3 regions of the Streptomyces sp. NPDC096046 genome follow, and region 3 is predicted to be linked to each of the others. Evidence: riboswitches for the same ligand, from Rfam matches in the RefSeq annotation. Region 3 holds a riboswitch; each other region holds the start of a gene.
What was found. Region 3 has a riboswitch for cobalamin ahead of ABTX62_RS06675 (energy-coupling factor ABC transporter permease). Riboswitches for the same ligand answer to the same signal wherever they lie in the genome.

Region 1 (9,389 bases), on a different contig from region 3:
CGCGATGCCCGGCCTGAAACTGGTCGGCGATCCGCGGCGGCTGCGGTCGGCGTGGATCAACGGGGTGAAGGAACTGCCGGTCAGCACGGGCTGAGGTCCCGGGAGAGCCGGGCAGGGCGAAGGCGACGGCCCCGGGGATCAGGGGGCCGCCGCCTTCGGTCGGTGGGGTGGGCCTGGTTCACCACCAGCCGCTCCGCGGGCCGTGCGGGGGCGGCGGGCAGCGGTCGTCCACGGAAGCAGCCGCCGCCGGGTGCGCGCAAAGACACCCCCTACTAGGTGGGGCAACACCGCGGCGCAGGTCAGACCCCGTGACCGGGACTTGTCGCTACGGCCCCGCCTCGTAGATGACCCGGGTCACGTGGGCAGCCTCACTTCCCGGAGGCCTCGAACGTGACCGGGGTCTCGAACGTGACCGGGGTCTCGAAGGCGGCCCGGCGCGTGGCCCGGCGCAGCGCCCTGAGCACCGCGGGGCCGAGGACGAGCGTCAGGACGACCGTGACGACGGCCCGGCCCAGGTCCCAGCCGAGCGACGTGGCGACGCAGTACGCGACGAAGCGGGCCAGGTTCACGGCGACGGGCGCGTGCGGGTCGAAGGCCACGTTCGAGGCGAGGGCGCTCATGAAGGGCCAGCCCGCCAGGTTCATCACCGTGCCGTAGGCGAACGCGGCGAGGAAGCCGTAGCCGGCGAGCATCGCGAGTTCTCCCCGGCCGCGCAGCCGGTCCGGGCCGGGCAGCAGGCCCGCGCCCATCGCGAACCAGCCCATCGCCAGCATCTGGAACGGAAGCCACGGCCCGACCCCGCCGGTGAGCAGCGCGGACGCGAACATCGTCACCGAACCGAGGACGAATCCGAAGCCCGGGCCGAGCACCCGGCCGCTCAGCACCATCAGGAAGAACATCGGCTCGATACCGGCGGTACCGGCGCCGATCGGCCGCAGGGCCGCCCCGGCGGCGGCCAGCACGCCGAGCATCGCGACCGCCTTCGGGCCGAGGCCCGACTCCGATATCGCCGCCGCCACCACCGCCACGAGCAGGACCAGCAGGCCGGCGAAGAGCCAGGGCGCGTCCTGCGCGTGCGCGCTGAGTTGCGAGGTGGGCGGGGTGAGGAAGGGCCAGCCGAAACCGGCGATCCCCACGACACTGACCAGGACCAGCGCGGCGAGGGAACGGGGGCCGAGGCGGACGGCTCTGGCCTGCCGTTGCGTGTTCATGAGGTGGCCACGGGAGGGAGGGCGGAGCGGACCTGGGCGACCGTGAGCCAGTGCTGGGGCGCCAGGATCTTGGTGACCTGCGGGGCGAAGGACGGGGAGGAGACCACGATGTCCGCCGTCGGGCCGTCCGCGATCACCTCACCGTCCGCGAGCAGCACCACCCGGTGGGCGAGCTCCGCCGCCAGTTCCACGTCGTGCGTGGCCAGCACGATGGCGTGCCCCTCGGCGGCCAGGGACCGAAGCACCGCGACCAGCCGGGTCTTCGCCGCGTAGTCCAGGCCCCGGGTCGGTTCGTCCAGCAGGAGCAGCGGCGGCCGGGCGGTCAGCACGACGGCCAGGGCGAGCGCGAGCCGCTGCCCTTCCGAGAGGTCCCGGGGGTGGGTGTCGTCGGTGACGCCGGGAAGGAGCTCGCTGACCAGGGCACGGCAGGTGCCGGGTGTTGCTCCCGCGTCCTGGTCGGCCGCCGTGCACTCGGCGGCGACGGTGTCGGCGTAGAGCAGGTCGCGGGGTTCCTGGGGGACGAGGCCGACCTTGCGCACGAGGTCCTTGGGGACTGTGCGGTGAGGGGTGGCTTCGCCGAGTCGGACGGTTCCGGAGGTGGGGGTGATGAGGCCGACCAGGGAGTTGAGGAGGGTGGATTTTCCGGCGCCGTTGCGGCCCATGAGGGCGATGGTCTCACCGGGGGTGATGGTGAGGTCGATGTGGCGTAGGGCCTGGACGCGGGAGCGGGTCACCGAGAGGGCTCGGACTTCGCCCAGGGGGGTGGGGCGCGGGGTGGGGGGTGCGGAACGCCGGCGGGTGCGGGGTGTCCGTGGCTGGTCGCCCGGTTCCCCGCGTCCCTCGGGGGCGTTCTCCAGCCGTCGCTTCAGCTCTCCCGCCCTGCGGCGGGCGTCACGGACCGTCAGCGGCAACGGGGACCAGCCCGCCAGGCGGCCCAGCGCCACCACCGGCGGGTACACCGGGGACACGGCCATCACCTCGGCCGGGCGGCCCACCACGGGGGCGACCCCCGGGCTCGGCAGCAGCACGACCTGGTCGGCGTACTGGATGACGCGTTCCAGGCGGTGCTCGGCCATGAGGACCGTCGTGCCGAGGTCGTGCACGAGCCGCTGGAGGACGGCCAGCACCTCCTCGGCGGCCGCCGGGTCCAGCGCGGAGGTCGGCTCGTCCAGGACGAGGACGCCCGGGTGCGGGGTGAGGACCGAGCCGATCGCGACGCGCTGCTGTTGCCCGCCGGAGAGCGTGGCGATCGGGCGGTCGCGCAGGCCGGCGAGGCCCAGCAGGTCGAGGGTCTCCTCGACACGGCGGCGCATCACCTCCGGGGCGAGGCCCAGCGACTCCATGCCGTAGGCGAGTTCGTCCTCGACGGTGTCGGTGACGAAGTGGGAGAGCGGGTCCTGGCCCACCGTGCCCACGACGTCGGCCAGTTCGCGCGGTTTGTGCGTGCGGGTGTCGCGGCCGGCGACCGTGACCCGGCCGCGCAGGGTGCCACCGGTGAAGTGCGGGACGAGCCCGCTGACCGCGCCCAGGACGGTGGACTTGCCCACGCCGGACGGACCGGCCAGCAGGACCAGTTCGCCCTCCGGGACCTCGAAGTCGATGCCCCGCACGGTGGGTTCGGCGGCTCCGTCGTACGTCACGGAGACATCCTCGAAGCGGATCACGACGGCTCCCTCGGATCGGGGGCGACGACAGCGGGCAGCAGGCCGAGGAGTACGGCAGCGGCCGGCCACAGGGGCAGGGTGGGGGCGACCAGGGGCACCACGCCGGGGTGCAGCGCCGCGGGGTCGAGGGACGCGGCGAGGGCGAGCAGGGCCGCGACCGCCACGCCGGACGCCACGACAAGCCCCGCGCGCACGTCCCAGCGGTCCGGGCGGTAACGGGTGCGAGGCGAGCGGCGTCCGCCGAGCTTGAGCCCCGCGAGGGCGGCGGCGACACCCGCGAGGAGCACGGGGAAGCCGTAGCCGGCGCCGTCGGCCGTGAGGAGGCCGTACGTGCCCGCGCAGACGCCCAGCAGCCCGCCGAGGGTGAGCGCGGCGGTGGTACGGCGGACGGCGGGCGGGACCTGCGCGGTACGGCCGTAGCCGCGGGCGTCCATCGCGGCGGCGAGGGCGACGGAACGCTCCAGCGCGCCCTCCAGGACCGGGAGGCCCACCTGCACCAGGCCCCGGATGCCCTGGTCCGGGCGGCCGCGCAGCCGGCGGGCGGCCCGCAGACGCCGGACGTCGGCGATGAGGTTCGGGGCGAGGGTGAGGGCGACGACGACCGCGACACCCACCTCGTACAGGGCGCCCGGGAGGGACTTGAGGAGGCGGGAGGGGTTGGCGAGGGCGTTCGCGGCGCCGACGCAGATGAGGAGGGTGGCCAGCCTCAGACCGTCGTACAGGGCGAAGGTGAGGGCCTCCGCGGTCACCTCGCCGCCGAGGCGGATGCCCTGGGCCCAGGCGGGGAGGGGGAGTTCGGGGAGGGTGAGGAGAGTGTGCGTGCCGGGGATCGGCGAGCCGAGGACGGTCGCGAAGAGCAGTCGGATGAGGATCACGGCGAGGGCGAGTTTGACGAAGGCGCCGTAGGAGCGGGACCAGGGGGTGTCGGGGCGGCGGGTCGCCACGACGTAGGCGGAGACCACGACGAGGAGGGCGAGGAGCAGGGGGTTGGTGGTGCGGGTGGCCGCGGTGCCGAGGGAAAGGGACCAGAGCCACCAGGCACCGGGGTGCAGTTGAGCCCGGTGCCGGTGCCGGGTGCCGCTACCCACGCCGTCGTACCTGCCAGGTCGCCGCCCCGCCCAGGAGCACCACCAGCGCGACGCCCGCGACCAGACCCAGGGACGGCCCGCCGTCCGACGGGGAGTCCCTCCCCGCTGCGGGCTTCTGTTGCCGCTGCTTCGGGGAGACCTGTTCGCCGCAGCCCTTCTCCGGATAGCCCGAGATCGCGCACAGCAGGGCGTTGGTGTCGTAGCGCAGCGGCTTGGCCACCACGGCCAGGGCCTCGGCCGTCGTCGCGTCGGGGGAGACCCGGGCGCAGGCCGTGCGGGCGGGGGGCGGGGACGCGCCCCCGGGGGCGTCCGACGGTGTGCCGAAGTCGATGACCAGGGCCACTCGCTTCCTGCCGTCCCGCGCGGGCGTCTTCGCGCAGATCGTCGCGAAGTCGGCGGTGCCGCGCGGCCGGACCGCGCTCGCGGAGTCCTCGCTCACCGCGAAGCGGAAGCCCTGGACGTCGCCGTCGGAGGGGCGGACCAGGGACGGGCCCTGGGTGGCGTAGACCCAGCGGCCGGCGTCGCGCTCCCAGAACGACCAGTACCGGTACCCGGCGGCCTGCGCCTGGCCCGCTCCCGCACACAGCAGGAGCGAGGCCAGCAGGAGCAGAACGGCCCGGCGGATCACAGCTGCCGCTGCTTCTTGCGGCCGGTGAACAGGAAGCCGATGCCGATCCCGGCGACGAGGCAGACGCCGACGTACCACCAGACCCCGAAGAAGCCGTCCGAGCCGGAGTCCTTCTCGTCGTCCGAGGCCTTGGTCTTCCCGTCCGTCCGCGGGGCCGGGCCCGTCGCGTTGAGCTGCTTCACGAGGTCCGCGCCGCCGAAGTCGCGGGGGTCCGTGCCCGTCGCGTGGGCGGCGAAGATCAGCTGGGCGTAGGCGGCCGGACCGCTCTGCGAGGCCCAGGAGGCGGAGTTCTCCTCCAGCCACCGCACGGACTTCTCCGCCTGCCCGGCGTCCCCCCGTGCGGCGAGCGCGACGACCGCGTCGGCGGTGTTGCCGAAGTCGGGCTGGGGCTCGGCACCCGCCAGGGCGGACATGAGGTGGTGGCCGTCCTCGGCGAGGGCGGCGGTGAGATAGCCCGCGCCGTTCGCCGCCGCCTGCTCGGGCGTGGTGGCCTTCTCGCAGGTCGCGTCGGACTTCTTGCCGGGCTTGACGACCATGCCCCGGCCCAGCGCCCCGAGTACACCGGCCGCCGTGGCGTCGGCGTTGGCGGCGAGCCTGCCCTTCTTGTCCGGCTGGAACGCGAACGCGCCGTCGCCGTCACCGCCGCAGGGCAGCGCGAGCTTCAGCAGGGCGTCGTAGGGCGATTCGCCGTCCTTCTCGACCCGGTCCGGCTTCTCGCCCGCGGCGGCGAGCGCCCCTATGACGACCGACGTCGAGTTGGTGTCGCTGGCCCCGCCGGGCGCGTAGCCCCAGCCGCCGTCCTCGTTCTGCACGGACTTCAGCCAGCCGACGGCCTTGCCGGTGACGTCGTCGTGCCCGCCGAGTGCGGCGAGGGCCTGCACGGCGGCGGACGTGGCGTTGGTGTCGAGCATGGTCTTGGCGTCGCACGCGGTGGCGGGGTCGGGGCGGTACGAGGCGAAGGAGCCGTTCTCGCACTGCTGGCGCACCAGCCACCGCACGGACTTCGCGGCCGGCTTCACCCCCACCGTGTCCTGCGCGAGCAGCGCGAGCGACTGGCGCCAGACGCCGTCGAACTTCGGGTCCGAGTCGCCGTACAGGGCGGAGGGGAACGCCTGGGACGGCGACGGGGACGGGGCGGCGGCGGCCGGGGGTGCGGCGCCGATCACGGCGACGGCGGCCAGGACCGCGGCGCTGCGGCGGACGTTCATGATCGGCGGGTGCCTCTCCCTGTGGGGGAGCCGGGCAGCACGGGACACCCCGGCGGCTCGGCTCCGTATACCTCGACGGTGCCGCGCACCGGCGGTCTGCCGGGCACGTGAGCCGGTCACGAACCGTACGGGGCGATCCGGCTCACCGCCTCGGCGACGGTTTACGGTTGCGGGTCAGCGCCGGAATTGCACCGGCTTCCCCCCGTACGGTGTGATGACGACCCGCTTACTGTACCCGCACGTAGGAATCGGGCCGAGGGGGCCTGGTGGAGGGGCCTCGCCCCGCGCTGCGGGGGTCCGGGCCATGCGGTGGGCCGTGCCCCCGGGACGACCGGGACCTCGGCCTGCGCGGTGGCTCGGTCTGGTGTCGGCCGGTGTGCCGGGGGGCCGTGACGTCGTGCGCGGCGACGGAGGCGCCGGCGTGGGGGTCTCGCCCCGCGCTGCGGGTCGGTATCGGCTCCCTCTCCGCACCAGCCGGTGCCACACTCACCGCCCTTCTCGCCGGCCCGCCGCCACTCACGCGACCGGCCCCGGGCGAGGCCGCGCGGGCGGGATACCGGCCCGGAGACGTGCCGAGCGGCGACGAACTCCTGCGCGCTGCCCAGGAGTTGATCCTCCTCAGGGCGCGGACCGGCTAACGTGGGGTTCCCCGACCTCACACGCCAGGAGCGTCCATGACCGACCAGGTGGAGAACGCCGAGCAGGAGCCGTTCCCCAAGATCGACACCTCGGTACCGCACTCGGCCCGGATCTGGAACTACTGGCTGGGCGGCAGGGACAACTACGAGGTCGACCGGGTGGCCGGTGACGCGTTCCGCGAGATCTTCCCCGGCATCGAGACCGGGGCCCGCGCCGCCCGCTACTTCCTCGCCCGGGCCGTGCGCCACCTGGCCGGCGAGGAGGGCATCCGCCAGTTCCTGGACATCGGCACCGGGCTGCCCAACGTGGACAACACCCATCAGATCGCCCAGCGGGTGGCCCCGGAGAGCCGGATCGTCTACGTCGACAACGACCCGCTGGTGCTGGCCCATGCCCGTGCCCTGCTGACCAGTACGACGGAAGGCGTCACCAACTACGTCGACGCGGACCTGCGCGAGCCGGACACGATCGTCCGGGAAGCCGGGAAGACCCTCGACTTCGACCGGCCCGTCGCCCTCATGCTGATGGGCATCCTGGGCCACATCGAGGACCACGCCGAGGCCCGCTCGATCGTGCGCCGGCTGGTGGACGCCCTGCCCCCCGGCAGTTACCTGGTGCAGTACGACTCCACCGACACCAGTGAGGACTACGTCCGGGCGATCCAGCAGTACAACGACGGTGGTTCGATCCCGTACATCCTGCGCAGCCCCGAGCAGATCGAGCGCTACTTCGACGGTCTGGAACTGCTCGAACCGGGTGTGGCGTCCTGCTCGCGCTGGCGCCCCGACGCCGCGGCCCTGGGCCTGCCCGCGGAGGTGCACCAGTACGGTGGTGTCGCCCTCAAGCGCTGACCCTCAGGTCTCCTGGAGGATGCGGTGCAGGAGGGTGGGAGTCTCGTCCGGCGACTCGGCTTCGACCACCAGCCGGTTCATGGCGTCCCAGTAGCACTCGATGTCGGCCGGCCGGTCGGGGTAGAGGGCGGTGGTGAGCTGTTCGAGGTAGACCACGTCGGGCAACTGCCCGCCGGGCAGCCGCAGAATGGTGACCGGGCCGCCCTCCGCGGCGTGCGCGCCGACGGCGAACGGCAGGATCTGCACCGTCACGTGCGGGAGCCGGCAGATCTCGATGAGATGCCTGAGCTGGTCCCGCATGACGCGGGTACCGCCCACCGGGCGGCGCAGCGCCGCCTCGTCGATCACGGCCCACAGCTGGGTCGGCGGCTGCCGGTGCAGGATCCGTCGGCGGGCCATCCGCAACGCGACCCGGCGGTCGATCTCCGCCGCACCGGCGTCCGGGTGGACGAGCCGGACGGCCGCCCGGGCGTAGTCGGCGGTCTGCAACAGGCCGGGGACGCGCTGGACCTGGAAACAGCGGATGAGACTCGCCGCCTGCTCGGCCCCGAGGTAGGTCTGCATCGAGGCGGGCACCACATCGCTGTAGTGCCGCCACCAGGCGGGGGCGTTGGCCTGCTCGGCCAGTGCCAGCAGGGTGGCGCGCTCGGCTTCGTCCGTGACGCCGTAGAGGGTGAGCAGATCGGCGACGTCACGCAGTTTGAAGCCGTGGCGGCCGGCCTCCATCCGGCTGATCTTGGAGGCGGAGGCGCGGATGACATGGCCCGCGTCCACCCGGCCGATGCCCCGCTCCTCGCGCAGCCCCCGCAGCCGGGCGCCCAGCGCCAGACGCGGCACCATGGGCCCGGCGCACCCGCCCTCCAGGGTCCCGCCGCCGGTCGATGTGCGTGCGGCCTCTTCGGTGCCCATGGGCATCTCTCCCGGTGCGGTGCGTTGCGTCCGACCATCCTAGGCGGACGCCCCGGACGTCAAGTGCCTCATGCCTCAGGCCTGTTCGGGCGTGGGGTGGCGCTCGCAGGCGCGTTCGGCGAGGAGGTGTTCCATCAGGTCCATGGGTGTTTCGTGGCATCCGGACGAGCCGTCCGGCGACGTGTTGCGCGCCGCGCGGTGCGCTGTCCTCGTGTCGCCGTCACACCGCCACGTACGTCACCGGATCGCTTCCCGGCACCGCCTCCGCCCGCCCCAGCTTCACCAGTCGGCGCAGATGGGCCTCCGCCTCCGATACGGCGATGGTGCGGGAGCCGTAGGGGATCTGCTCCCAGGGGCGGTTCCACTCCATGCGCTCGGCGAGCCGCCAGGGGGTGAGGGGCTCGGCGAGGAGGGCCAGCAGGTCGGTCAGGCGGGACTCGTGGTGGGTGAGCAACTCGCGGACGCGGGCTGCCGCGTCGGAGAACGCGTGCTGGTGGGCCGGGAGAACCTCGGCGGGGGCCAGACGGCCGACGCGTTCCAGGGAGTCGAGGTAGTCGCCGAGGGGGTCGGTCACGGTCGTGTCGTCCGGGTCCTCGTAGAGGCCGATGTGCGGGGTGATCTCGGGGAGCAGGTGATCGCCGGAGAACAGCCGCCCCCGGCCCGGGAGTTGGGCCGGATGATTCTCCTCCAGGTGGAGGCAGACATGGCCCGGTGTGTGCCCCGGGGTCCAGATGGCGCGCAGGCGGCGGCCGGGCAGCTCCAGGAGCTCGCCGGGGACGATGTCGCGGTCGGGCAGGGCGGGGGAGAGGCCGGGCAGGGCGCGCGGACGGGGCGCACGCAGCGGGGCGATGTGCTCCTCGGGGGCGCCGGCCGCGGCGAGCTTGGCCGCCATGTACGAGAACCAGTGCTCGGGACGGGCCTCTCGGGTCCGCCGTACGACCGCGGTGTCCGCCGCGTGCATCGCGATCCACGCGCCCGACGCCTCCCGGACCCGGCCGGACAGGCCGTGGTGGTCGGGGTGGTGGTGGGTGACGACCACGCCGTGGGTCTCGGCGACCGAGGTGCCGCACTCCGTGAGGCCCCTCGCGAGGGTGTCCCAGGACTCCGGGTCGTCCCAGCCGGTGTCGATCAGCACCGGGCCGCGGTCGGTGTCGACGACATACACCAGCGTGTGGCCGAGCGGGTTGTCCG
Region 2 (9,389 bases), on a different contig from region 3:
CGTTCGGGGTGAGCCACACCTTGTCGCCGGACGCCAGCGTGCCGTGCGTGACGCTCTCCAGCCGGCGCACGACGGTGTCGGCGGAGTGCGAGGCGCCGGTCAGGACGGGGCCGACGACCGCGTGGGAGCCGTCCCCGGACAGGCCGTAACGGCCGGGGCGCAGGGCGGCGAGGTCCCGGGTGAGGGTGATGCGCCCGGCGGCGGTGCCGTGCACGGTGAGCCGGGGTTCGGTGGGCAGCGGCCTGCCGGGGGGCGCCTTGAGCGCGGCGTCGCTGGCGAGCCGGCCGGCGGCCACCGCGGCGGCACCGGCTCCGATCATGGCGGTGACGGCAGCGGCCGTCGCTTTGACAGTGCGCACGGCTCCAGTGTCCTGGCGGATGCCGTGGGCGACCAGTGGGGGCGACGGCGGGGTGACGTCCGCGGCGGCCGCCCGGACGGCTCAGCCTCGCTGGCCGTAGCCGCGCAGGCGCTCCTCCACCTCGGTGAGCTGTTCCCGGGACAGCAGGCCGGGGGTCAGGCCCGGCACCGAGGAGGCGGTCAGCCACAGACGGCACATCCACTCCAGCTGGGCGGTGCGGTCGTAGGCCTGGGCAAGGGTGCCGCCGTAGGTGACGGTGCCGTGGTTCTGGAGGAGGCAACCGGAGCGGCCGGCGAGGGCGCGGAGCATGTTCTCGGCCAACTCGTCGGTGCCGTACGTGGCGTACGGGGCGACCCGGACGGGGCCGCCGAGCGCCGCGGCCATGTAGTGGATCAGCGGGAGCTCGCGCACGAGCGTCGAGACGGCCGTCGCGTGCACGGCGTGGGTGTGGACGACGGCCAGGGCACCGGTCGTGCGGTAGACGGCGAGGTGCATGGGCAGCTCGCTGGTCGGGACGAGCGTGCCGAGGACCTGCCGGCCGTCGAGGTCGACGCCGGTCACGTCGTCCGGCGCCAGGCGGTCGTAGGGCACACCCGACGGCGTGACCAGGACCGTGTCGCCGACGCGCACCGACACGTTGCCGGACGTGCCGACGACGAGTCCGTCCGCGACCGTCCGGCGGGCCGTCGCGACGAGGTCCTCCCAGGCCCGCGCCTCCTCGGGGCGCGCACTCCCGCGCCGCTCCCCCGCGCCCGGTCCGGCCTGCCGTGCGCCTCCCGTGCCCCGCCCGTCGCCTCGCAGCTCAGCCATGCCCCGATCCTGCCAGGCGGAGGCTCAACCCGCCGCCGGGCGGGGCAGGTTACGCGGCGGGAGATCTGCGGACATGCACCGATCCTCCGACGCGCTCCGGGGAATTTCGCCGTGCACGTCGCCGTCCCGGACCGGCCGGAACACACCGCCGCCCGCGCGCCACATCGCATACAACCCGCAGGACAGGCAGCACGGCCGCTACGGCCTGCCCGGGCAGGGCGGGGACGGTCGGCCGGATCAAGTGGTTCGGCGACGAGACCGAGCGGCCGACCGGCCGCCGACCGGTGATGCGCACGACCGCCCGCGGGTGGATCACCGGCACCGGCGGCAGCGGCCCCTCCGCGGCCGGCCACCCCCCTGGCAACGGCAGCCACTCCCTGCCGGGTGACCGAAATCTCTTCAGCGGGTCGCTCGATCGGCTGAAGCGGTTCGCGCGGGGCTCGTGACCAACGGGCGCCGGGGCCGCCGTTCCGGGACGGAGTCGCGACCTCCTTCTGCGGTCACCCCCACGACCTTCTCAGTTCACCTTCCGTTCATCCAGGTTGCCTACGTTCATCCGGTCAATGACCTCGAACGATTGCCTGGGTAAATGGAAAGCTTCTCGCTGATCCTCGCGATTGTGGTAGTAACCGCACTCGCGTTCGATTTCACGAACGGTTTCCACGACACCGCGAACGCCATGGCCACGACCATCTCCACGGGCGCCATGAAGCCCAAGCCCGCAGTGGCCATGTCCGCGGTTCTCAACCTGGTCGGCGCCTTTCTGTCCGTCGAAGTCGCCAACACGATCTCCAAGGGCCTCGTCGACGAGGCCGGCATCCGTCCCGAGGTCATCTTCGCCGCCTTGGTCGGCGCGATCCTCTGGAACCTGCTGACCTGGCTGGTCGGTCTGCCTTCCAGCTCCTCCCACGCCCTCATGGGCGGCCTGATCGGCGCCACGATCGCCTCGGCGGGCGTCGGCGCGGTGCACGGCGACGTGCTGGTCACCAAGGTGCTCATCCCGGCGATCGCCGCCCCGCTGGTCGCGGGCGTCGCGGCGATGCTCGCCACACGGCTGACCTACTCCCTCGGCAGCAAGGCCGACGACAAGGCGTCCAAGAAGGGCTACCGGGCCGGCCAGATCGCCTCCGCGGGCCTGGTCTCCCTGGCCCACGGCACCAACGACGCCCAGAAGACGATGGGTGTCATCACCCTCGCCCTGGTCGCCGGCGGCGCCGTCGCCCCCGACTCCGACCCGCCCATGTGGGTCATCCTCTCGGCGGGTCTCGCCATCGCGCTCGGCACGTACCTGGGTGGCTGGCGCATCATCCGCACCATGGGCAAGGGACTGACCGACCTCCAGCCGCAGCAGGGCTTCGCCGCCCAGACCTCCGCGGCCACGGTCATCCTGGCCTCCTCGCACCTCGGCTTCTCCCTCTCCACGACGCACTCCGTGTCCGGTTCGGTCATGGGCGCGGGACTCGGCCGCAAGGGCGGAGTGGTGCGCTGGTCCACCGCGACGCGGATGTTCGTCGCCTGGGGCCTGACGCTGCCGGCGGCCGCCCTGGTGGCCGCCCTCGCCGAGTACGTCACCGGCTTCGGCAACTGGGGCACCGCCGTGGTGGCCGTCTTCCTCATCGCCTCCAGCGCGGCGATCTGGAAGCTGTCGCGGCGTGAGGTCGTCGACCACACGAACGTCAACGACACCGACGCGGCGGAGCCGGCCGGTGTGGTGACCGCGGCGATGGCCGCGGTGACGCCGCCGCCCGCGGGCGGCACGGTCGCCGAGGAGCCGGTCCACCCGTTCCCGGCCCAGGCCACCGCCGAACGGACGCCGACCACGACCACGACGGTCTGACCCCGCCCACCGGTTACAAGGAAGAGTCTCCGATATGAAGATCGACTGGGCGGCCCTCGGCTCCGTCTTCGGTGTCAGCCTCGTGGCCACCGTGGCCCTCGTCGGCCTGTTCACCCTCGGCATCACCGGCCTGTCGCGCCGCGAGCGCGCGGTGGCGCAGGGCGGGTCCGCCGGGCTCGCGGTCACGGGAGCGTACACGTGCTTCGCGGCGTGCGCGGCGGCCGTGGGCTACGGGATCTACCTGATCGTGGCCTGACGGCCCGACACACCTCGTGTCCGCCGGGCGGTGCGGGACTTCGGTCCCGCGCCGCCCGGTCGTCGTGTGCGGGAAGGGGCCGGTGTGGGGTTCTCCACACTCTCCCCTCGCAGGTCAACGGCAAGTTGACGGGGGTTGCCGGCCGTGGTGGACTGCCGGGGCCAGTACGGCGGCAGGAGAGGAAGCCGGTGAGATTCCGGCGCGGTCCCGCCACTGTCACCGGGGTGACGATCCCCGGGAGCCAGGAACTCTCGCCGCCGGTCTCGTCGAACCAGGGCGTGGACACCCTGAGTGAGGACACGTATCGCCATGCGCGGCTGCCGATCCCGTTCCAGCACCCCACCTCCGCCTGCCCTTCCGGCCGGCTGAGCCCATGGGTGCCGGTCGCGTCTTCGCGTACGGCGCCGCCGCCGGTCTGATCGGTGACCTGCTGCTCGGTGATCCTCGCCGAGGGCATCCGGTCGCCGCGTTCGGACGGGCCGCGGGCGCCGTGGAACGGGTGTTGTGGCGGGACCACCGCGGGTGGGGCGCGCTGCACACCGCCGTGTGCACCTCGGGGGCCGTCGCCCTCGGTTCCGTCGCCGCGCGTGCCGTGCGGACCTCCTCCGTCACCTCCGTCGCGCTGACGGGTGCCGCCACCTGGGCCGTCGTCGGGGGGACTTCGCTCGCCCGGGAGGCGCGTGCCGTCGGGCGTGCCCTGGAGGCCGGTGACGTCGAGACGGCCCGGGCCCGGCTGCCGCGTCTGTGCGGGCGGGACCCGCAGGCCCTCGACGCCGACGGGATCGCCCGGGCCGTGGTCGAGTCGGTCGCCGAGAACACCTCCGACGCGGTGGTGGGGGCCCTGGTGTGGGGAGCCGTCGGCGGGGTGCCGGGGCTGCTCGGGTTCCGGGCCGTCAACACCCTGGACGCGATGGTCGGACACAAATCCGCCCGCTACCGGCGGTACGGGTGGGCCTCCGCGCGGCTGGACGATGTCGCGGGCTGGCCGGGAGCGCGGCTGACCGCGGTCCTCGCGGCCCTGGCCGGGCCGGACCCCCGGGGCGCCGTGCGGGCCTGGCGGGCCGACGCGGCGAAGCATCCGAGCCCCAACGCCGGTCCGGTGGAGGCCTCTTTCGCGGGGGCTCTCGGGGTGCGGCTGGGCGGGACGCTCTCGTACGGCGGGCGGGTGGAGCACCGGCCCGTGCTGAACACGCAAGGGCGTGCCGTCGGCACGCGCGATGTCGAACGGGCCGTGCGGCTGTCGCGGCGCGTCACCTGGCTCGCGCTCGGGGTGTGCTCCGGCGCGCGGTTGCTCAAGAGGGGGAAATGACGTGAGCGGTGGTCTTCTCGTCGCCGGTACCACCTCCGACGCGGGCAAGAGCGTCGTGACCGCCGGGATCTGCCGGTGGCTGGTGCGGCAGGGCGTCAAGGTCGCGCCCTTCAAGGCGCAGAACATGTCCCTGAACTCCTTCGTGACGAAGGAGGGGGCCGAGATCGGGCGGGCGCAGGCCATGCAGGCGCAGGCCTGCCGCATCGAGCCGACCGCGCTGATGAATCCCGTGCTGCTCAAGCCCGGGGGTGAGCAGAGCAGTCAGGTCGTGCTGCTGGGCAAGCCGGTCGGGGAGATGAGTGCGCGCGGGTACCACGGCGGGCGGCAGCGGAGACTGCTCGGGACGGTGCTGGACTGCCTGGAGCAGTTGCGGGGCACGTATGACGCGGTGATCTGTGAGGGGGCCGGTTCTCCCGCCGAGATCAACCTGCGGCGGACGGACATCGTGAACATGGGGATCGCCCGGAACGCCGGGCTGCCCGTGCTCGTCGTCGGCGACATCGACCGGGGTGGGGTGTTCGCCTCGTTCTTCGGGACGGTGGCGCTGCTGTCGCCCGAGGACCAGCGTTGCGTCGCCGGGTTCCTCGTCAACAAGTTCCGCGGGGACGTCTCCCTGCTGGAGCCGGGTCTGGACATGCTGCGCGACCTGACCGGGCGGCGTACGTACGGCGTACTGCCGTTCCGCCACGGCCTCGGGATCGACGAGGAGGACGGGATGGGGGTCCCCCCTGCTCGAGCGGAGTCGAGAGCTTGGGGGAGGGTTTCACTGCGGGGAGCGGTGCGGGAGTCCCTGGTCGCCCCGCCGGTCGGCGAGGACGTGCTGCGCGTCGCGGTCTGCGCCGTGCCGCTCATGTCCAACTTCACCGATGTGGACGCGCTGGCGGCCGAACCGGGCGTCGTGGTGCGGTTCGTGGACCGGCCGGAGGAACTGTCCGACGCCGACCTCGTCATCGTGCCCGGCACCCGCGGGACGGTCCTCGCGCTGGAGTGGCTGCGCGAGCGCGGCCTCGCCGACGCGCTGGCCCGCAGGGCCGCCGAACAGCGGCCCGTCCTCGGCGTCTGCGGCGGTTTCCAGATCCTCGGCGAGCACATCGAGGACGACGTCGAGAGCCGCCGGGGGCATGTCGACGGGCTCGGGATCCTGCCCGTGCGGGTGCGGTTCGCCCGCGAGAAGACCCTCACCCGGCCTGCGGGCGAGGCCCTCGGCGAGCGGGTGGAGGGCTACGAGATCCATCACGGCGTCGCCGACGTCACCGGAGGAGTCCCCTTCCTGGACGGCTGCCGGGTCGGCCAGACCTGGGGCACCCACTGGCACGGCTCACTGGAGTCGGACGGTTTCCGGCGGGCCTTTCTGCGGGAGGTGGCGGCCGCCGCGGGCCGCCGCTTCGTGCCCGCGCCGGACACCTCGTTCGCCGCTCTGCGCGAGGAGCAGCTCGACCGGCTCGGCGACCTGATCGAACAGCACGCGGACACGGACGCGCTGTGGCGGCTCATCGAGTCCGGCGCGCCGCAAGGACTGCCCTTCATTCCACCGGGAGCGCCCGCATGAGCACAGTGTTGTTGTTGTCGACCGCCGACACGGACCTGCTGGCGGCCCGGGCCGCCTCCGGTGCCGACTACCGGATCGGCAACCCCACCCGCGTGGACGTCCGGGAGGAGCTTCCGGCCCTGCTGGACGGCGCCGGCATCGCCGTCGTCCGGCTGCTCGGCGGCAAGCGGGCCTGGGAGGACGGGCTCGCCGCCCTGAAGGCCTCCGGCATCCCCACCGTGCTGCTGGGCGGGGAGGCCGTGCCGGACGCGGAGTTGATGGCCGAGTCGTCCGTCCCGGCCGGTGTCGTGGCCGAGGCGCTGAAGTACCTCGTGGAGGGCGGGCCGGACAACCTCACCGAACTCGCCCGGTTCCTCTCGGACACCGTGCTGCTGACGGGCGAGGGGTTCGTCGAGCCGCGCAAGATGCCGGAGTACAGCGTGCACGGCCGGCGCTCCCGGGTGGAGGGCCGGCCGACCGTCGGCGTGCTCTTCTACCGTGCCCACCACCTGAGCGGCAACACCGCCTTCGTCGACACCCTGTGCGACGCGATCGAGGCGCGGGGCGCCAACGCGCTGCCCGTGTACTGCGGTTCGCTGCGCGGCGCGGACCCGGGGCTGTACGAGATCCTCGGGCGGGCGGACACCCTGGTCGCGACCGTGCTCGCCGCCGGCGGCACCCACGCCTCGCAGGCCTCGGCCGGCGGTGACGAGGAGGCGTGGGACATCGGCGCCCTCGCCGAGCTGAACATCCCCGTGCTGCAGGGCCTCTGCCTGACGTCCTCACGGCAGGCCTGGGCGGAGTCGGACGCCGCCCTCTCCCCCATGGACGCCGCGATGCAGGTGGCCATCCCGGAGTTCGACGGGCGGCTGATCACCGTGCCGTTCTCCTTCAAGGAGCAGGGCCCGGACGACGTGCCCGTGTACGTCGCCGACCCGGAGCGGGCCGCGCGCGTCGCCGGCATCGCCGTACGGCACGCGCGACTGCGGCACAAGGAGAACGCCGAGAAGAAGCTCGCGCTGGTCTTCACCGCGTACCCGACCAAGCACTCCCGGGTCGGCAACGCGGTCGGACTCGACACCCCGGCCTCGGCGGTGCGGGTGCTGGACGCGCTGCGGGACGCCGGGTACGTCGTCGAGGGACATCCGGACGAGGGTGACGAGCTGATCCACCGGCTCATCAACGCCGGCGGGCACGACGTGGAGTGGCTGACGGAGGAGCAGCTGGCCGCCGCGCCCGCACGGGTGCCGCTGGCCGACTACCGGGCGTGGTTCGAGAAGCTCGACCCGGAGCTGAAGGACGCCATGACCGAGGCCTGGGGTGAGCCGCCGGGCAATCTCTACGTCGACGGGGACGACATCGTGCTGGCGTCCCTGCGGTTCGGGAACGTCGTCGTGATGATCCAGCCGCCGCGCGGTTTCGGCGAGAACCCGATCGCGATCTACCACGACCCGGACATGCCGCCGTCCCACCACTACATGGCCGCCTACCGGTGGCTGGAGAACGGTTTCGGTACCGACGCCATCGTCCACATGGGCAAGCACGGCACCATGGAGTGGCTGCCCGGCAAGGGCCTCGGGCTCGGCGGGGGCTGTGCCCCGGACGCGGTCCTCGGAGACCTGCCGCTGATCTACCCGTTCATCGTCAACGACCCGGGCGAGGGCACCCAGGCCAAGCGGCGCGGGCACGCCACGGTCGTGGACCACCTCGTGCCGCCGATGGCCCGCGCCGACACCTACGGCGACCTGGCCAAGCTGGAGCAGCTCCTCGACGAGTACGCGCTCGTGTCGGACCTGGACCCGACGAAGGCCCCGACCGTGCGCGCCCAGATCTGGACGCTGGTCAAGGCGGCCGAACTCCATCACGACCTGCATGTCGACGAGCAGCCGGACGACGAGGCGTTCGACGAGTTCGTCATGCACATCGACGGCTATCTGTGCGAGATCAAGGACGTGCAGATCCGCGACGGCCTGCACATCCTGGGCGGCGGGCCGGTCGGCGAGCCGCGCGTCAACCTCGTGCTGGCCGTGCTGCGCGCCTCGCAGGTGTGGGGTGGCCAGGCCAACGCGCTGCCGGGGCTCAGGGCGTCGCTGGCGCGGCACTTCGGTCTGGTGGAGAAGGAACTGCTGGCCGAGCCGGGTGCCGCGGTGAAGGCGCCCGTCGAGCTGACCGACCTGGTGGACGGCCCGGCCCGCAGCGCCGCCGACGCGATCGATCTGCTGGAGCAGCTGTGCCGGCGGATCGCGGAGGGCATGGAGGAGCGCGGCTGGGCCATCGCCGAGAGCGGGCCGCTGATCCGGGAGGTCCTCGGCGCCGAACTGCCCGAGGCCGTCGCCGTGCTGGAGTTCGCCTGCGCCGAGGTCGTGCCGCGGCTGGAGAAGACCACCGACGAGATCGGGCACATCCTGCGGGCCCTGGAGGGCGGCTACGTGCCGGCCGGACCGTCCGGTTCGCCGACCCGCGGGCTCGTCAACGTCCTGCCGACGGGCCGGAACTTCTACTCCGTCGACCCCAAGGCCATTCCGTCCCGGCTGAGCTGGGAGGTCGGGCAGTCGCTCGCCGACTCGCTGGTGCAGCGGTATCTGCAGGACACCGGCGAGTACCCGACGTCCGTCGGTCTGACGGTGTGGGGCACCTCGGCCATGCGCACCCAGGGCGACGACATCGCCGAGATTCTGGCGCTGCTGGGCTGCCGGCCGGTGTGGGACGACGCCTCGCGGCGCGTGACCGGGTTCGAGGTGATCCCCCTGGCCGAGCTCGGCCGGCCGCGCATCGACGTCACGGTCCGTATCTCGGGCTTCTTCCGGGACGCGTTCCCGCACGTGGTGGGGCTGATCGACGACGCCGTGCGCACGGTCGCCGACCTGGACGAACCGGCCGAGTCCAACCACGTCCGGGCGCACGCCGACCAGGACACCGCCGAGCACGGGGACCGCCGGCGGGCCACCGCCCGCATCTTCGGCTCCAAGCCGGGGGCGTACGGGGCCGGTCTGCTGCCGCTGATCGACGCCCGCAACTGGCGCTCCGACGCGGACCTCGCCGAGGTGTACGCGGTGTGGGGCGGTTACGCCTACGGGCGAGGGCTCGACGGCCGGGCCGCGCGCGGGGACATGGAGACGGCGTTCAAGCGGATCGCCGTGGCGGCGAAGAACGTCGACACCCGCGAGCACGACCTGGTCGACGCCGACGACTACTTCCAGTACCACGGCGGCATGGTCGCCATGGTGCGCCACCTGACGGGGACGAGCCCCGAGGCGTACGTCGGTGACTCGGCCACCCCGGACCAGGTGA
Region 3 (9,389 bases):
TGCCGGTACTTCGAGACGCACTCCTACCGGCCGGTCCTCAAGGACTACTTCCGCCGCGGCGCGCGCTGGACGGCGGCACCCAGGCCGCAGCTCACCGACGAGCTCTTCGACCCGGACTTCCGCGTCCCCGGGCCGGGCGAACCCATGCGGTACATCCTCACCGAGTTCGAGCCCGTCTTCGACGCCGCGGACTTCGTCAGGGCGGGACGGGACCTGTTCGTCACCCGCAGCAACGTCACGAACGTGATGGGCATCGACTGGCTGCGCCGCCACCTCGGCCCGGGGTACCGCATCCACGAGATCGAGAGCCGCTGCCGCACCCCCATGCACATCGACACGACGTTCGTCCTGCTCGCGCCCGGGAAGGTGCTGATCAACCCCGAGTACGTCGACCCGGACCGCCTTCCGGACATCCTGCGCTCCTGGGACGTCCTCGTCGCTCCCGAGCCCGAACCGATCGACGAGCGGCTGCTCAAACTCACGTCGATGTGCGGCAAGTGGCTCAGCATGAACGTGCTGATGCTCGACGAGAAGCGGGTGATTGCGGAGCGGCACCACACCGGGATGCTGCGCGCGCTGGAGAAGTGGGGCTTCGAGCCGATTCCATGCGATCTGCTGCACTATGCCCCCTTCGGCGGCTCGTTCCACTGCGCGACCCTCGACATCCGACGCCGCGGCTCGCTCCAGTCCTACTTCGAGGACTGACCGAGCCGCTCCGACGGCCGCAGGCGGACAGGGCCGAGGCACGGCCACGGGGGGCCCTCACCCTCCGGTGACTCCGAGCCGCGCCGTCGTGAGAGCGGCGAGTTCCTCCGGGGTACGCGGTCCCGGTTCCGTCGCGCCCAACAGCCCCTGGGCGCGCAGAAGTTCAGCCGTCGCGGCCCCCCAGGGCAGGCGTAGTCCCGCCTCCCGCAGCAGGTCGGCGCGGGCCAGTGCCGTGGCCGCCGGCCCGGTGCGGACGCCGGACGGGGTGAGGAGTGCCGCGTCGTCGGCCCAGCGCAGGGCCAGGTCGACGTCGTGGGTGGCCATCACCACCGTGGTGCCGGCGGCACGGAGCCCGTCGAGGGTCGTCAGGAGGCGCTCCTGCCCGTCGGGGTCGAGCCCGGCCGTCGGCTCGTCGAGGACGAGGACGCGGGGCCGCATGGCGACCGCGCCCGCGATGGCGGTGCGTTTGCGCTGCCCGTAGGAGAGGAGATGGGTGGGCCGGTCGGCCAGGGCCGTGATGTCCAGGGCGGCGAGCGCCTCCGCCACCCGCGCCCGCACCCGCGCGTCGTCCAGACCGAGGTTCAGCGGCCCGAACGACACGTCCTGCTCGACGGAGGCCGCGAACAGCTGGTCGTCCGGGTCCTGCACCACCAACTGCACGGTCGTCCGCAGCCGGGTCAGGCCCTTGCGGTCGTACGACACCGGCCGGCCCTCGACCGTCAGCACGCCCGCCCGCGGCCGCAGCCCGCCGGACAGCAGCCGCATCAGCGTGGTCTTGCCGCTGCCGTTGCGGCCGAGCAGCGCGAGCGCGCGCCCCTCGCGGATGTCGAAGTCGAGGCCGCTGAGCACGGCCGGACCGTCCTCGTAGGCGAAGGACGCGCCCCGCAGGGCGACGAGGGCGGGCTCGCTCATGTCAGCGGCCTTTCCAGTACGAGGGTGAGGGCGGCCAGCGCCGCGAGCAGCGCGCAACTGGCCGCCGTGAAGCGGACGGAGACCCGGGCCTCGGGGACCAGGACGCGCAGGGTGCCGTCGTAGCCGCGCCCGGCGAGCCCGGCCTGGAGACGGGTGGCCCGGTCGAAGGCCCGGACGAACGCGGTGGCGCCGAGCCCGGCCAGGGAACGCCACCGCGCGCTTCGGCCGGTGTGCCCGAGCCGGGCCGCCTGGGCCTCCCGGATGCGACGCACGGAGTCCAGCAGGAGGAAGCTCATCCGGTACGTCACCAGGGCGACGTCGACGACCGGCGCGGGAATCCCGGCCCGGACCAGGCGCGGCAGCAGATCGGACATGGGCGTGGTGAAGGCGAACAGCAGCACGCCCAGGGAGGCCGCCGAGGTGCGCAGCAGCAACTCCCCGGCCCGCAGCGGTCCGTCGGCGGCGAGGGAGACGAGGCCGCCCGGGCCGCCCACCTGGACGAGCAGCGTGACCGCGCCGGTCACACAGAAGCCCAGCGGCACCCGGTAGGCGCGCCACAGCCGCCGGCCCGGCACGCCCGCCGGTCCCAGCAGCAGCACCACGGCCGCCACCAGCACCAGGGCCGCGCCCGGCCAGGGCGGCAGCGAGATCGCGAGCACGGTCAGGCCGAGTCCGAGCACGGCCTTGTCCACGGGGTGGCGGCGGCGCCAGCGACTGCTGTGCGCCGCCGCGTCGATCGGCAGCACCCCGACTCAGTCCTGCCCGTCGGCGGACTTCCCGGCGGCGCCGGCGGGCACGTTCCCGGCTTCCCGCTCCAGGGCGCGCTGTTCGCCCTGCCGCCGCCCCCGGTGCAGGCCGAAGTAGTAGGCGAGGACACCGGCGCCGAGAGCCGCCTGGAGGGAGAACAGGGCCGACTCGATCTCCCCGGACGGCGGTTCGTACAGCGGGGAGAACCACGGCTCGTAGTCCGGCTCGATCTCGGTGATCGCGGACTCCGCCTCACCGTCGGCGCCCGCGAACGGCTCCTCCTTGTGGTCGCCGAGCCCGAGGGCCAGCGGCAGCACGGCGAGCGCGGCCACGATGAACAGCAGCACCAGGTTGATCTTCGTGTTCCTGCTCATCGGGTCACCGCCTCGGCCTCGGTCCGGGTCTGCATCTTGGCGCGGAGCACGCCCAGCCGGGTCAGCTCGCCCTTGCTGGACTGCACCAGCAGCCGCATCACCAGCACCGTCAGCAGACCCTCGCTCACCGCGAGCGGGATCTGGGTCACGGCGAAGATGGAGCCGAACTTGCCGAGCGCGCCGAGGAACCCGCTGCCCGGGTCGGGGAACGCGAGCGCCAACTGCACGCTGGTGACGCAGTAGGTGGACAGGTCGGCGACGAACGCGCCGGAGAACACGGCCACCATCAGCGGCGCGTTGGAGCGCCGCAGCAGGGCGTAGACGGCGTATCCGGCCCAGGGGCCGACGATCGCCATCGAGAAGACGTTGGCGCCGAGCGTGGTCAGGCCGCCGTGCGCGAGCAGCAGCGCCTGGAAGAGCAGGGTGATGGTGCCCAGCACCGCCATGACGGGCGGCCGGAACAGGATGGCTCCGAGGCCCGTGCCGGTGGGGTGTGAGCAACTGCCGGTGACAGAGGGCAGTTTCAGGGCGGACAGGACGAAGGTGAAGGCGCCGGACGCACCGAGGAGCAGGGTGCTCTCGGGGTGCTCGCGCACTTCACGGGTGAGTGACCGGACCCCGTGGACGACGAATGGCGCCGACGCGACGCCCCAGGCGACCGCGTGCGCCGGAGGAAGGAAACCCTCGGCAATGTGCATGGCTCAGCAGACCCTCTCCAGCACCTCGTGGATGGTTGACGCGCCTTGGCCGGTCTCCTGGCTGACGGGTACCACCGCCCGAACTCCGCCTTCCCGGGTCGCGTTGACCCAGTGGCTGCCCGTGAGGGCCGGAGCCGGACTTCCCGATTCACAGTGGCGAGGGCCGCACCGGCATCACACCGGATTTCCCGTTCACCAAGGCCTGGTGACAATAAGGCCGGGGTAAGGGCGATGACAAGCCACCCCGGGGGCGCGCGAGGGGGCGTCCGCTCGCACACCGGCGCATCCCCCGGCTGATCCACGTGCTGCGGGAAGGACCCCGTCGCGCGCTGTCCGGGCCGCGTCAGTCGTCGCCCCCGTCGTCTCCGCCGTCGTCGCTCTCCCCCTCTTCCCCGGCGGGGCGCGGCTTCTGCGGCTTCGGCTGCTCCGGGCCGCCGTCGCCCGCTTCCCCGGCGGGAGTCGGGGTGCCGGACTCGGGCGCGTAGGGGGTCGGGGAGGCGGCCGGCGTGGACGGAGTGACATCGGCCACGGTGCCGGTGCCCGGCGTGCCGGCGGTCCCCGGGGCGGCTGCCGGGCCGGTGTCCGGGTCGGAGGAGACAGACGTGGCGGAGTCGGTGGCGGGCGTGGCGGCGGGGCTGCTCGCGGACGGGGACGCGTCGGGTTCCGTGCCCTCCGTGGTGGTGTCGGGCGAGAACCAGCGCATGCCGAGGAGCATCGCGGCGAGGAAGAGCGCCGCGGCGGCGGCCGTCGCGGCCATCCGGGAGCGGTTGCCGGGGCCGCCCGGCCCGCGTGAACGCCCCGAACGACCCGCCTGGGCCGCCCGGGCCGCGGTGCGGTGTCCCGTGGTCGCGGGCAGCGCGTATGTGGTCGGGCTGCTGGTCTCGTCGTACGGGCCCGGCACGGCGGACGGCGCCGCGGACGCGGTCTTCGGCCGCAGCGGCGGCGAGACCTCCGGCAGCGGCTCGGGCAGGCCCCGCCAGGCGCCCCCGGCGAACCACTCGGCGGCCTGCTGGGCGGTGGGCCGCTCCTCGGGCTGCTTGGCGAGCAGGCCGAGAAGGTAGTTCTCGAACGCCGGTGGCAGTCCGGAGACCCCGAGTTCGCGAGGCGGCACGGGGGCCGAGTCGAGATGCTGGTGGAGCAGGGCGACGGCGGTGTCGGCCTGGAACGGCGGGCGGCCGCTGAGGAGCTGGTAGAGCACGCAGCCCAGGGAGTACATGTCGGAGGCGGGCCCGGCGGGCTTGCCCAGGGCCCGTTCGGGCGCGAGGTAGAGGCCGGTGCCGACGATCTGGCCGGTGGCGGTCAGCGCGGCGCCGGGGTCGTCCAGGAACCGCGCGATGCCGAAGTCGCCGATCTTCAGCGTGCCGTTGGCGTCGAGCAGCAGGTTGGCGGGTTTGACGTCGCGGTGCACGATGCCCTGCCCGTGCGCGGCGGCGAGCCCCGCCGACGCCTGCGCCGCGAGGTGGGCCACCCGCTCGGCGGGCAACGCGCCGGAGCCGTTCAGCACCCCGGCGAGACTGTCGCCCTCGACCAGCTCCATCACCAGGTACAGCCGGTTGTCGTACTCGCCGAAGTCCAGGACGCCCACCACGTTGGGGTGGTTGAGGCGCCCGGCGGTCTGAGCCTCCAGACGGAACCGGGAGGTTGCCGTGGCGTCGGTGTCCTGGGGCAGCAGCAGCTTGACGGCCACCGCTCTGGCGAGCGTCTCGTCGTACGCACGCCAGACCTCGCCCATTCCACCGCGCCCGATCTCAACATCCAGCCGGTAGCGGCCCGCTAGCAGCACTCGTCCTCGTCTCATGCGTGTGGGAAGGTCATCGCCGCAGGCCGAACTCCCCGCTCTCGCACGGGGGTTGGTGGGGGGTGCCGCAGCCGACCCAGGATACCGGCGCGGCGAGCCCCATGATCTCCACCGCGGTCCCCCCGGAGGGTGCGGTCCGGAAGACCGCGACGGGGGGAGCGCCCGCCGGGGTGACGCACCTCGGGCCTCCACCCGGTAGCCGCACGGCCCCTACCGCAAGCGCAACCGCCTCCGTATCGCTGACGGCCGCCGCGCTCCCGCGCACCGGATGCCGGGGCGTGCCGGGCGCCTCCCGACGCCGTATCAGGCCGCCGCGCCCGCCCCCGGCGCCCGGCGCGGCAGCAGCGCCACCGCCAGGGCGGGTACGGCCGCGAGGACCAGCCACGGCACGGCGGCCGGCAGACCCAGGTCGAGCAGGGAGCCCGTGGCCGCGCTGCCGACCAGGACGATCAGGCCCGAGACCGACGACAGCGCACCCGTGTAGAGGCCGAGCCGGCCCTCCTCGGCCAGGTCGGGCACCCAGGCGCGGGCGGCGGGAACGACCAGCATCTGCCCCACGGTGAGCAAGATCACGAAGCCCGCGGCCGGCAGCAGCCCGGCGATCCCCGTCCAGCCCACGGGCCGCGCCACGGCCACCACCGCGAAACCGGACGCGATCAGCAGCAGACCCGCGGCCATGGAACGGCGCAGATCGAGCCGGTCGCCCGCCCAGCGCGTCACCGGCAGCTGGGTGAAGACCACCAGCACGGAGGACAGCGCGAAGAGCCAGGACAGGGGCGCCTGGGACCCGGTCGCGCGCTGCACCTCGTCCGGCAGGGCCAGATACAGCTGGTTGTAGGCGAGCAGATAGGTGCCGTAAGCACAGCACAGGGCGAGGAAGCGGCGGTCGCGCAGCAGGACGCGGGCCCCGCCCCGCTCCCGGACGCGGACCCGGCCGGGAATGTGCTGCGGCATCAGCCACAGGTGCCCGGCGAGGACGAGCACGAACACCGCGGCGCCGGCGAGGCACGCCGTGCGGAAGTCGACGGCGAGCAGCAGCGCGCCGAGCAGCGGCCCGACGAACGCCCCGGCCTGACCCGCCACGCTGAACAGTGCGAGGACCCGGGTGCGCGGGCCGTGCCCGTCCTCCTCCCAGACCACCGCCTGGCGGGCCACCTCGGACTCCACGGCGGGGGAGAACAGCGCGGCGGCGAACCCGATCACCAGCACCGCCCCGATCACGGCCCCACTGGCCTGCGCGTACCCGAGCCAGGCGAATCCGGCGATGCGCAGCACACAGCCCGCCAGCACCACCGGCCGCACCCCGAACCGGTCGACGAGCCAGCCGCCGACCACGAACAGGCCCTGCTGGCTGAAGGTGCGCAGCCCGAGCACGAACCCGACCAGCCAGCCCGCCATGCCGATCGCGGTGCCGAGGTGCTCGGCGAGGAACGGCAGGACGGCGTAGAAGCCGATGTTGAAGGCGAGCTGGGTGAGGGTCAGCAGCCGCAGCAGCGGCGACAGCTCCTTGCAGAGCCGCCAGGTGCTCTCGCGCGGCGTCCGGGACGCCTCCTTGCCGGCGGACGTGCGGGCGGTCCTGCGGGTCAGCACGCGGGAGATGAGGTCGGTCATCGTTCTTCTGTCGGTGAGGCGGACACAGGGGTCAGGAGGGCGTCGGGGCGGTCCGGCCACCGCTGCGGGCCGGGGGTGCCCCGGTCCTCCGCCGGTACGGCCGGGGCCGTGGGCCGGGTGCGCCGCCGGGGCCGTCTCAGGCCGCCGGCTGCCGTCACCGCGAGCGCCCCGAGCAGGGCGAGCACGGCGGCGGGGAAGAGGACGGCCCACGGGGCGCGCTCGGCGTAGGGCTGGTTCTCGGCGAGCAGCAGGCCCCACTCGGGGGACGGCGGCTGGGCACCCAGCCCGAGGAAGCCGAGCGCGGCGAGGCTCAGGGCGATGCCCGGCAGCCGGAGCAGGGCGTGCCGGGCGACCGGCGGCACGACGGCCGGCAGCAGCTCGTGCCGGAGCAGGTACCAGCGGCCGGCGCCCAGCGCCCGGGTGGCCGTCAGGTGGACGGTCGCCCGCTCCTGCCGCAGCAGGGAGGAGGTGTGCGCGGCCAGCGGGGACCAGGCGACGACGGCCACGGCCAGCGCGGGCGTCCAGGGCCCGCTGCCCGCGATGCCGGTGACGAGGAGGCCGGCCAGCACCGGCGGCAGCGCGCTGAAGGTGTCGACCAGCGGTCCGGACAGCCTCGGCAACAGACCCAGCAGGATCCCCGTGACGAGGGCTGCGGCGCTCACCGCGAGGGCGAGGCCGAGGGTGGTCAGCGCCCCGTGGGAGATCCGGGCGAGGACGTCCCGGCCGAGGGCGTCCGTGCCGAAGGGGTGCGCCCAGGAAGGGGCGCGCAGCCGGGCGAGCGCGTCCAGGGCGAGCGGGTCACGGGGCAGCCCGAAGCCGATGACGGCCGCCAGCAGCCCGCCGTAGAGCAGCGGGAGCGCGCGGGGCGCGGGCGGCCGGGGCCGGTGCAGGGACTGCAGGGCGCCGTCGCGCAGTGCCGGGCCGATCAGCAGGCGGGCGGCGAGCCGGGCGAGAGCGCCGGCGGTGGCCGCGAGCAGGACGAGGGCGAGGGTGCCGGTCTGCAGGACGGGCAGGTCCTGGGCGAGTGCGGCGTGCAGGGTGAGCCGGCCCAGGCCCGGGATGTCGAAGATCTGCTCGACGGCGACCGATCCGCCGGTCAGACCGACGACGAACAGCCCCAGGTTGGGCAGCAGTCCGGGCACGCAGCGGCGCACCGCCTGCCGCGCCACGGACCGCTGCGCGACACCGCGTGCCGCGGCCGCCATGGCCCAGGGTTCCGCGAACGCGCCGGGCAGCAGGTCGTCGAGCATCCGGCCCAGGACCGCCCCGGCGGGCAGGCCGAGGGCGAGCGAGGGCAGCACCATCCACTGCGGCCCGTACCAGCCCAGCGCGGGCAGCCAGCCCAGCTGCACACCGATCACCGAGACCAGCACCGAGGCGACGAGGAACTCGGGTAGCGCGGCCAGCACGGCCGTTGCCGTTCCGCCGGGACGGCGCGCCCCGAGCCGGCCGCGCGCGCCCAGCCGGAGCGTACGGGCGCAGACGGCGGCCGCCGTGCCCGCGGCGACCACCAGGGCTCCGGCCATCAGCAGCAGCGACATGCCGAGCGCCGCCGTCACGCCCGGCAGCACCTGGCTGCCGGACACCCAGGACGTGCCCGCGTCCCCGTGCAGAAGCCCGGTCAGCCAGCGGCCGAGGAGGGCCGGCGGGCCGTCGTCGAGGCCCAGTTGGTCCCGGATGGCGCGCAGGGTCTCGGGAGTGGGATCGCGGTCCGCCGACCGCGCCCGGAGCACGGTCAGCGCGGGATCCGTGCGGGACAGCCACGGCAGCAGGCCGATCCCGCACACCAGGCCGGCCACGAGCACGGCCCGCCACAACAGCGCCGGGGCGCCGCTGCGGGCCAGTGCGCGCAGACCCGCGGCGGCGCTCTTCACCGGGGGCGATGTGTCGCTGTTCAGCGCCGGGTCCCCGTACCGATGAGGGTGCGCTCGTAGGGGTCGGGCAGTGCGCCCTGCACGGCGGTCGCGATGCCCGCGACGAGCTTGAGATGCACCAGGGGGATCACCGAGTCGGTGCCGAGGACGGCTGCCTCCGCCTTCAGGGCGGCGTCCTGCCGCTCGGCCGTGTCGGACTCGTTCTGGGCGGCGGCGACCAGCTTGTCCACGTTCTTGTCGCACAGGAAGGACAGGTTGTTGGAGCCGTCGCAGGTGTAGTCGCTCGCCAGGACGGTGACCGGGTCGCCGGTGTCCAGCATCATGTTGCGGGAGAAGACGACGGCGTCGAACTTCCCGGCCAGCATGTCGCCTTCGAGGCGTGCGTAGGTACGCACCTCGAGCTTGACCTTGAAACCGGCCTTCTGCAGCTGCTGCTGAAGTATCTGGGCGGCCTCCGGCATCTCGGGCCGGTCGGTGTAGGTGGCGAGGGTGATGCTCTTGCCCTCGGGGTCGGCCGCCTTCGCCCGCCCGGTCGGCTCGGTCCGCTTGCCGGCCGCCCAGCTCAGGGCGGGCCCGTAGAGGCCTTGAGCGGGCACGGCGTATCCCTCGTAGGCGCCCTTGGCGATCACCGAGGTGTCGATCGCCTCGCGGGCGGCTGCCCGCAGCCCCG

Region 1: it holds a riboswitch for cobalamin, as region 3 does, so the genes downstream of both, ABTX62_RS35010 (SCO2321 family membrane protein) here and ABTX62_RS06675 (energy-coupling factor ABC transporter permease) in region 3, are expected to answer to the same signal.
Region 2: it holds a riboswitch for cobalamin, as region 3 does, so the genes downstream of both, ABTX62_RS17970 (cobalamin biosynthesis protein) here and ABTX62_RS06675 (energy-coupling factor ABC transporter permease) in region 3, are expected to answer to the same signal.

What each region holds. Positions count from the first base shown of each region.
Region 1 covers NZ_JBEOSZ010000068.1:21,244-30,632, forward strand. Annotated here, with positions in the region: gene ABTX62_RS34985 (cytochrome P450) at 1-94, shown strand, start outside; gene ABTX62_RS34990 (ECF transporter S component) at 369-1,211, opposite strand; gene ABTX62_RS34995 (ABC transporter ATP-binding protein) at 1,208-2,875, opposite strand; gene ABTX62_RS35000 (CbiQ family ECF transporter T component) at 2,872-3,963, opposite strand; gene ABTX62_RS35005 (SCO2322 family protein) at 3,956-4,591, opposite strand; gene ABTX62_RS35010 (SCO2321 family membrane protein) at 4,588-5,799, opposite strand; adenosylcobalamin-variant (AdoCbl-variant) riboswitch at 5,922-6,010, opposite strand; gene ABTX62_RS35015 (SAM-dependent methyltransferase) at 6,474-7,289, shown strand; gene ABTX62_RS35020 (Sco1979 family transcriptional regulator) at 7,293-8,198, opposite strand; gene ABTX62_RS35025 (Strvi_7410 family MBL fold metallo-hydrolase) at 8,419-9,389, opposite strand, start outside.
Region 2 covers NZ_JBEOSZ010000018.1:58,933-68,321, forward strand. Annotated here, with positions in the region: gene ABTX62_RS17950 (alpha/beta hydrolase family protein) at 1-358, opposite strand, end outside; gene ABTX62_RS17955 (class II aldolase/adducin family protein) at 440-1,168, opposite strand; gene ABTX62_RS17960 (inorganic phosphate transporter) at 1,758-3,005, shown strand; gene ABTX62_RS17965 (hypothetical protein) at 3,040-3,261, shown strand; cobalamin riboswitch at 3,415-3,534, shown strand; gene ABTX62_RS17970 (cobalamin biosynthesis protein) at 3,635-4,570, shown strand; gene ABTX62_RS17975 (cobyric acid synthase) at 4,572-6,119, shown strand; gene cobN (cobaltochelatase subunit CobN) at 6,116-9,389, shown strand, end outside.
Region 3 covers NZ_JBEOSZ010000005.1:131,343-140,731, forward strand. Annotated here, with positions in the region: gene ABTX62_RS06655 (amidinotransferase) at 1-705, shown strand, start outside; gene ABTX62_RS06660 (energy-coupling factor ABC transporter ATP-binding protein) at 763-1,617, opposite strand; gene cbiQ (cobalt ECF transporter T component CbiQ) at 1,614-2,363, opposite strand; gene ABTX62_RS06670 (energy-coupling factor ABC transporter substrate-binding protein) at 2,370-2,738, opposite strand; gene ABTX62_RS06675 (energy-coupling factor ABC transporter permease) at 2,735-3,436, opposite strand; cobalamin riboswitch at 3,467-3,651, opposite strand; gene ABTX62_RS06680 (serine/threonine-protein kinase) at 3,780-5,234, opposite strand; gene ABTX62_RS06685 (MDR family MFS transporter) at 5,538-6,845, opposite strand; gene ABTX62_RS06690 (ABC transporter permease subunit) at 6,842-8,719, opposite strand; gene ABTX62_RS06695 (ABC transporter substrate-binding protein) at 8,740-9,389, opposite strand, start outside.